2 regions of the Mesorhizobium sp. B2-5-3 genome follow, and region 2 is predicted to be linked to the other one. Evidence: predicted binding sites of a transcription regulator. Region 2 holds the regulator's gene; the other holds the start of a gene.
What was found. The regulator LexA, encoded in region 2, represses DNA repair genes until DNA is damaged. The targets are predictions, from matches to a motif close to TGTTCNNNNTGTGTTCNG.
Positions count from the first base shown of each region.

Region 1: a site for LexA is predicted at 1,527-1,544, ahead of FJ867_RS10900 (UvrD-helicase domain-containing protein). Genes of this name have one in related genera too.

Region 1 is NZ_VFUS01000004.1:125,041-129,251, reverse strand. Features, by position in the region: gene FJ867_RS10905 (glucose/quinate/shikimate family membrane-bound PQQ-dependent dehydrogenase) at 1-1,402, opposite strand, end outside; gene FJ867_RS10900 (UvrD-helicase domain-containing protein) at 1,585-4,211, shown strand, end outside.
Region 2 is NZ_VFUS01000011.1:53,738-57,948, reverse strand. Features, by position in the region: gene kynU (kynureninase) at 1-902, opposite strand, end outside; gene FJ867_RS22975 (TetR/AcrR family transcriptional regulator C-terminal domain-containing protein) at 899-1,576, opposite strand; gene lexA (transcriptional repressor LexA) at 2,043-2,786, shown strand; gene FJ867_RS22965 (ComEC/Rec2 family competence protein) at 2,780-4,211, opposite strand, start outside.

The DNA of each region.
Region 1 (4,211 bases), on a different contig from region 2:
CGGTCTTGGTGATGTCGACAAGGCTCGGCTGCGCCGGCACATCCATGTCCCAAAGGTCATGATGCAAGGTCTGGCGCACCCATTTCAATTGCCCCGTATTGAGGTCGAGCGCGGTGATCGAAGAGGAGAATTTCTCGACATTGGCGCTGCGGCCGGCGCCGAGCTGGTCCGGCGTCTGGTTGCCGAGCGGTATGTAGAGCAGGCCGAGCTTTTCGTCGGCACTCGGCGTCGACCACATGTTGGGCGAATTGGCGGTGTAGGTCTGGCCTGCCGCCAGCGGCGTGGTCTGGTCGGGATTGCCGGAATCCCAGTTCCAGATCAGCGCGCCCGTGGAGGCATCGAAGGCGCGGATGACGCCGGACGGCTCCTGCGTGGAATAATTGTCGTTGACCGCGCCGCCGACGATGATCTTGCCGCCCGATATCAGCGGCGCCGAGGTCGAATAGTAATAGCCGGACTTGGGATAAGGCATGCCGGTCAGAAGGTTCAGCGTGCCGCCTTCGGCAAAGGACGGACAGACCTGACCGTTGGCGGCGTCGAGCGCGATCAGCCGCGCGTCCGAAGTCGGCAGGTAGACACGCGCGGCGCAAGGCTGCCCGGCACCGATCTTGGCGTCGGCGTAGTAGGAGACGCCGCGGCAGGTCTGGTGCTGGCGGTCCTTGTCGAGCTTGACCTGGGGATCGTAGCGCCACTTCTCCTTGCCCGTGGCGGCGTCGATGGCGATGGCGAAATTGTGCGGCGTGCAGATGTAAAGCGTATCGGCGATCTTCAGCGGCGTCACCTGATAGGTGGTCTCGCCGACATCGTCGGGACCTTTCACGTCGCCGGTGCGATAAGTCCAGGCCGGCTGCAGGTTGGCGACGTTCTCCGGCGTGATCTGGTCGAGCGGCGAATAGCGCTGGCCATAGGGCGTACGGCCGTAGAAGTGCCATTCGCCGGCAGGTATGTCGCCGCCGAGATCGGCCGCCGGGGTCACCTTGTCGGTGTCGAGATTGCCGGCAATATCCTTGGGATCGGTCGTCATTGAATAGCCGGCGACCGCCAGCGACGCCAACACGGCGAGAATGAGCGGCGCGCGGCCATCGGGACCAACAAGGCCCCGCCTCGCCCACGGCGTCAGCAGCCACAACGCGACGAGCACGATGATGCCGCCGCGCGGCCCGAGTTCCCACCAGTCGAAGCCGATTTCCCAGACCGCCCAGGCAAGCGTGCCCAGCACGATCGCGGCGTAGAGCCAGAGCGCGGTGGATCTGCGCCGGTAGAGCAGCCATGCTGCGATGAGGAAGGCGATGCCTGATATGATGTAGTACCAGCTGCCTCCCAGTGAAGCCAACCAGATGCCGCCGGCGCCAAGCGCGAGGCCGATGAGGAAGAGGATGAGGGAGGTGATGGTGACAGCCAAGATGATACTCCTTCGACTGTTGCGCGCCTCGAGGCGGCCGTGGGCAACAGGATCCCCTCCCTGCCCTTTGCGCAGCTTTCCCTCACCCGCCCTGCCTGTCAAGCAGGCCGGAAACAATCAGGAGTGGAACAAAACGTAGACAGTTCTGGTCTTTCTCCACCGAATCACTACATTCGGGGGCGATGTCCGGCTTTTCCGAAGACATGCCCTTTTTCGATGAACCCGATGCGCGGCCCACCGCCCCGTCGGGCATCGCCGCGCGCGCCATGGCTGCCCGCAGCGGCCACAACAACGCGCCCGACTATCTCAAAGGGTTGAACCCCGAGCAGCGGCTGGCGGTGGAAACCACCGAAGGTCCCGTTCTGGTGCTGGCCGGCGCCGGCACCGGCAAGACGCGCGTCTTGACCACCCGCATCGCCCACATCCTGGCGACCGGAAAAGCCTTTCCCTCGCAGATCCTGGCCGTGACCTTCACCAACAAGGCCGCGCGCGAGATGAAGCAGCGCATAGGCATCCTGATCGGCGAAGGCAATGTCGAGGGCATGCCCTGGCTCGGCACCTTCCACTCGATCGGCGTCAAGCTCTTGCGCAGGCACGCCGAGCTTGCCGGGCTGAAATCCGACTTCACCATCCTCGACACCGACGACGTCGTGCGGCTGATCAAGCAATTGATCCAGGCCGAGGGCCTTGACGACAAGCGCTGGCCGGCCAAGCAGTTCGCGCAGATGATCGACGGCTGGAAGAACAAGGGGCAAGGCCCGGCCGATATCGCCGAGGGCGATGCGCGCAGTTTCGCCAACGGCAAGGGCCGCGAGCTCTACAAGGCCTATCAGGAGCGCCTGCAGACGCTGAACGCCTGCGATTTCGGCGATCTGCTCTGCCACCCTATCCGCATCTTCCGCGCCAATCCGGACGTGCTGAAGGAGTATCACAAGCGGTTCAGATATATCCTGGTCGACGAGTACCAGGACACCAACACCGCGCAATACATGTGGCTGCGGCTCCTGGCGCAGCGGCCAAATAGCGGGCGTAGCGCGACGTCTACGGATTTGCATTCGGCCGAAGGCCGCAAGCCCGACCGGGCGTCCGAGCCTTCGCGAGGCCCCTCCCGCGACGCCGAAGGCGCGCAGAAAAGAGGGGTCGGGCCCGCGCCGGCAGGCGCGGAACAGCCCGTGAGCGAAAACAAAGTAAACATCTGCTGCGTCGGCGACGACGACCAGTCGATCTATGGCTGGCGCGGCGCGGAGGTCGACAACATCCTGCGCTTCGACAAGGATTTTCCCGGCGCCACCATCATCCGGCTGGAGCGCAATTATCGTTCCACCGCGCATATCCTCGGCGCCGCTTCGCACCTCATCGCCCACAATGAAGGCCGCTTCGGCAAGACGCTGTTCACCGATCGCGACGATCCCGAGGACGGCAAGGTCAACGTCCACGCCGCCTGGGATTCCGAGGAGGAAGCGCGCGCTGTCGGCGAGACCATCGAGGCTTATCAGCGCCAGAAGCACAATCTCAACGACATGGCGATCCTGGTGCGGGCGTCCTTCCAGATGCGCGAGTTCGAGGACCGCTTCGTCACGCTCGGTCTCAACTACCGCGTCATTGGCGGCCCGCGCTTCTATGAGCGCATGGAGATCCGCGACGCGCTTGCCTTCTTCCGCGTCGTCGCGCAAGGCGCCGACGATCTCGCCTTCGAGCGCATCGTCAATGTGCCCAAGCGCGGCCTCGGCGAAACCACCATCCGCCAGATCCACGACACGGCCCGCGCGCTGCGCGTACCGATGTTGGAAGCCGCCCCCAAGCTCGCCGAGAGCGATGAATTGAAGCCCAAACCGCGCGCCGCATTGCGCGAGGTCGCGGCCAATTTCGAACGCTGGCAGAAGGCGCTGGAAACCACGCCGCACACCGAACTGGCCGAGACCATCCTGGAAGAGAGCGGCTACACCGACATGTGGAAGAACGACCGTTCGGTCGAAGCGCCCGGCCGGCTGGAGAACCTCAAGGAGCTGATCCGCTCCATGGAGGAGTATGAATCGCTGCGCTCCTTCCTCGAACATGTCGCTCTGGTCATGGACGCCGAGCAGAACGCCGAACTCGACGCCGTCAACATCATGACGCTGCATTCGGCCAAAGGCCTCGAATTCGAGACCGTTTTTCTCCCGGGCTGGGAGGAAGGCCTGTTCCCGCACCAGCGCGCGCTGGACGAAGGCGGCCGTTCCGGCCTGGAGGAGGAGCGCCGGCTGGCCTATGTCGGCGTCACCCGTGCCAAGAAGAACCTGCACATCTGGTTCGTCTCCAACCGCCGCATCCACGGCCTGTGGCAATCGACGATTCCCTCCCGCTTCCTCGATGAACTGCCTGAAACCCATGTCGAAGTCGCCGAAAGCGGCAACTCCTATGGCGGCTACGGCAATTCCTATGGCGGCGGCTCGTTCGCTTCCGGCCGGGGCGGCCAGGGGGCAGGAAGACAGAACCCCTATGGCGCCTCGCGCTTCGACAATGTCGGCGCCGAAAAATCCGGCGCCTTCTCCAACAGCTACGCCACGCCGGGCTGGCAGCGGGCGCAGCAGAACCGCACCGAAGCGACCGATCGCAACTGGGGCTCGCGCTCCGGCCACCAGGTCGAGCGCATCGGCTATGGCGAGACCGACAGCGGCTACGGCGCCGGCCGCACGAGCATCAAGGGCCGCACCATCGATGGCGAGTTGGTCGCCAAATCCGTCGCCGACACGCCGTCCCCCTTCAACGTCGGCGACCGCGTCTTCCACCAGAAATTCGGCAACGGCAACATCGCGGCCATCGAAGGCAA
Region 2 (4,211 bases):
TCGACGTCGTTCCAGACATCGAGCGCCCCTTTGAGCGCGCGCATCGACAGCACAGGCTGCGTGCCGCAGAGAAACCGGCGGATGCCTGTGCCGACAGCAAAACCCTGTTCGAAGGCGAATGGCCGCGCATGGCCCCACCAGCCGCTGAGCGGCTGGCGGACATCGCCATGGTGGCGCTCGGCCGCGTAGATGAAGGCCGGGGCACCCGGGCCGCCATTGAGATATTTGTAGGTGCAGCCAACGGCGAAATCGGCATTCGAACGGTCGAGCTCGACGGGCAAGGCGCCGGCGGTATGGCAGAGATCCCAGACAATCAGCGCGCCGGCATCATGTGCCGTCCGCGTCAGCGCGGCCACGTCGCGCAACTGCCCGGATTTGTAGTTGACGTGGTTGACCAGGATGACCGCGACCCGCTCGTCGATCAGTTCTTCTATGGTCGGCGCATCGACACCCTCGAGCCGCAGCACCGTGCCCGGCCGCGTCGAGGCAACGCCTTCGGCCATATAGAGATCGGTCGGAAAGCTGTCCCCCTCGGCGACGATGACTGACCTGTCCGGCCGCATCCCGAGTGCCGCATGCAGCACCTTGTAGATGTTGATCGAGGTGGTATCGCAGACCACCGTCTGGCCGGCGGCGGCCCCGATCAGGCGCCCGAGTTGGTCGCCGAGTTCGACCGGCATGTCGAACCAGCCGGCGGTGTTCCAGGCGCGGATGAGATCCTGCGCCCACTCCTGCGTGGCGGCCTTCTGCAGCTCGCCGAACACGGCGGGCGAAGCGGCGCCCAGCGAATTGCCGTCGAGATAGATCACCCCCTGGGGCAAGGTGAAGCGGTCACGCATGGCACGCAGCGGATCCGCGGTGTCCATTGCCTCGATCGCTGCGAGATCGGGAATTTTGCTCATGGTCGCGATGTTCCTCGGTGAGAAGAGCGCCCTGGAAACGGGCCGGCTGTTTTGCCGCCCGGGCAAGGGCTGGCCGCATAGACGCGCAAGAACAGGGTGAACGCCCGGTTCGATCTTTGCTCGATTTCCGCCCGAGGCAGTTCCTCGAGCACCCCAACGATCCGGCGAACCTGGAGATCGCCGATCAAAAGACTGATGTAGATGTCGGCGGCTTCGGCAGGATCGTCACAGGCGATCAGGCCGGCCCGACTTGCGGTTCGAAGCAGGTCGCCAACAAGCGGCATTATGGTATTGCGGCCGAATTGCGCGATCGATTGGCCAAGCGTGCCTGTATCGTTGACGTCGCCGGCCGCGGCGCGATTGAGCGCCACCGCCTTGTCGCCCGTCACGAGGGTCAGCAGGACTGGCCCGAGCAAGTTCAGGGTTTCGAGCGGATCGCGCGCCTGGTGAAGGGCGTCCTCCAGCAGCTTCCTTGCCTCTCCCGCATTGGCTTCGATCAAGGATCGAAACAGGGTCTGCTTGTTGCCGTACCAGTTGTAGAGGGTTTCGTTCGAGGCCGATGCCCGCTTGGCGATAGCAAGCAGGGAGGCGCTCTTGTAGCCGGTTTCCCGGAGCACCGCATAGGCGGCCTCCTCTATCCGTTCGCGTCGCGCGGCCTGCTTCGGCGTGATCATTGGTGTTCCTCTTCGAAAACCGTACATTATTATACGGTTTCGTCAAGCGAACGGGAAGCAAGGAGCGAGCGAACGCAGCCCATCGCGACCAGTGGTGGTGTCTGGCCGTTTTCCGGCGGAAGTTGGCATTTTGGTTTCGTTTCGTTCACGAGCCGCAGGGGTTTCTAATCCGCCCAAACGCACCCCGCACCTGCCGGTCACCCAGCTTGCAGGCTTGTGCCAAGAGTGGAGACCGGTCGGGCCACAGGCCATTAACCAAAATAGTTTCAAAGGGCCCGGGAGCGCATTGACGACGGACCGCGCTGGCAGGATGCTGGCTGCGGGAGGGCATTTCGTTTCCGTCGCCTTAAGAAATTCATTAAACTTTAAATGGTTGCGGAACACAACTGGAACAGATAGTGTTTGTTCTGGGTTTGTTTTCTGATTCTGGTTCCAGACCCTTCGTGCAATGCCTTTGGGGGCCGCCATGCTCACGCGCAAGCAACATGAACTCTTGATGTTCATCCATGAACGGCTGAAGGAAAGCGGCATTCCGCCGTCCTTCGACGAGATGAAGGAAGCGCTGGACCTCGCCTCCAAGTCGGGAATTCATCGGCTGATCACGGCGTTGGAGGAGCGCGGCTTCATTCGCCGCCTGCCCAACCGGGCGCGCGCGCTGGAGGTGCTGCGCCTGCCGGACTCGATCGCGCCGGGTCTTAACGCGGCAAAGAAGTTCTCCCCGAGCGTCATCCAGGGCAGCCTCGGACAGGGCAGCAGCCCTAGCCGGCAGATCAAGCCGGCGACGTCTTCGCGTCTGCCCGCTGCCGGCAATGACGACGATGCGGTTTCAGCGGTGTCGATCCCGGTCATGGGTCGCATCGCAGCGGGTGTGCCGATCGACGCCATCCAGCATCAGACGCATTCCATTTCAGTGCCGCCTGACATGATCATGGGCGGCGAACACTATGCGCTGGAGGTCAAGGGCGATTCGATGATCGAGGCCGGCATTTTCGACGGCGACACGGTCATCATCCGCAATGCCGACACCGCAAGTCCCGGCGAGATCATCGTGGCCCTGGTGGACGAGGAGGAAGCAACGCTGAAGCGCTTCCGCCGAAAGGGTGCTTCGATTGCGCTCGAGGCTGCCAATCCGGCCTATGAAACACGTATTTTCGGACCGGACAGGGTCAAGGTGCAAGGCAAGCTGGTCGGCCTGATCAGGCGCTACTGAGCGGGGTCGGCGGTGGGCTTTTCGGGTTTACGGTAAGGCGGCAGTCCCCTTGCCTCGCGTGAGAATTTCCGCTGTTCGTGCCAAGGCCGATATGGCCTGTCGACGGCAAAGCTGACCCGTGCCGGTGCCGTCGCCGATTGCTGGTCGAAGAAGACGGCGGCACTTCCCTTACGAGCGAGCTGCCGCTTGGTGATGACGAGAACCAGCGGATTGTGGCAGGGATCGTAGCCTGCGGGGTCGTTGATGACGATCAGATCCGCATAGGAGCAGGCCCTCCAGGCGTCCTTGCGATCCTCCACCTGCGCGATGATCGCCCCCGAGGTATGCCGGGCCATGCACAGGCCCGTGAAGCAATAGAAAGGCGCTCCCGCCGGAAGTTGCGCGGGATCGAAGATGTCGAACTGTCGGTCTCCGCTGTCGAACAGTTCCGGCGCAACGATGGTTTCGGACTTCAGCGCGCGTTTCCAATTATCGACGGTGAATTCGTTCGGGCGCGCCCGGTTGATCGCGAGCTCGCCGCCGCCGATCGGCAACGCCACCAGGCGGGCATCCTCCGAAATCAGCACGTCCGGCGTGCGCGTGTCCGAGACGGTCAACAGGCCGGCGAGCGCGAAGGGAAGTGCCGCCAGCCGCAGCCATGTCGTGGCCATCGTCGCGATGACCAGGGCGATCGCCACCAGAAGGACGGATTGCTGCGAAATCAACCCGACCGCGTCGACCGGCGAGCGTTGCGAGATCCATCCTGATATGGCGATCATCGCGGTCAGTCCCTTCCCCATCAGATAAAGGGATGGTCCATCGAACCCGAACGGCATCAGCAGCGCGCTGGCAACCGCAAGGAACATCACGACCGAAACGATCGGCATGACGGCAAGATTGGCGAACAGGCTGAGCGGCGACACGCGCTGGAAATGCCAGATGGCGAAAAGCGCCGTGGCGCTTCCCGCGATAATCGAGGTCATCGCGAGCCCACCTGTCGCCAGCAGCAATTTTCGCGTCAGGAGGCCGGGCAAGGTCCGTTGCGGCGGCGGGGTCCGCGCTTTGTCGGCTTTGCGATCCGACCAGCCGGCATAGGCGCCCACCAGGGCCGCGGTGGCGGCGAACGACATCTGGAAGCTCGGCCCTACCACCTCGTGCGGCGACACCACGATGACGGCGATCGCCGAAATAGCCAGATTGCGCATGGTGAGTGCCGCCCGATCGAACAGAACGGCGATCAGCATCACCGCCAGCATGATGAAGCTGCGTTCGGCGGCGACAACGACGCCCGAAATGACGAGATAGGCGGCGATCGAGAAAAGTGCCGCCGCGGCCGCGTATTTCTTGACCGGCCGGCGGGAGGAAAAATTCGGAAACAGCGCGAAGCCGCCACGCAGCAGACCCATGACGGTGCCGGCGACCAGCGCCATGTGCAGCCCGGAAATT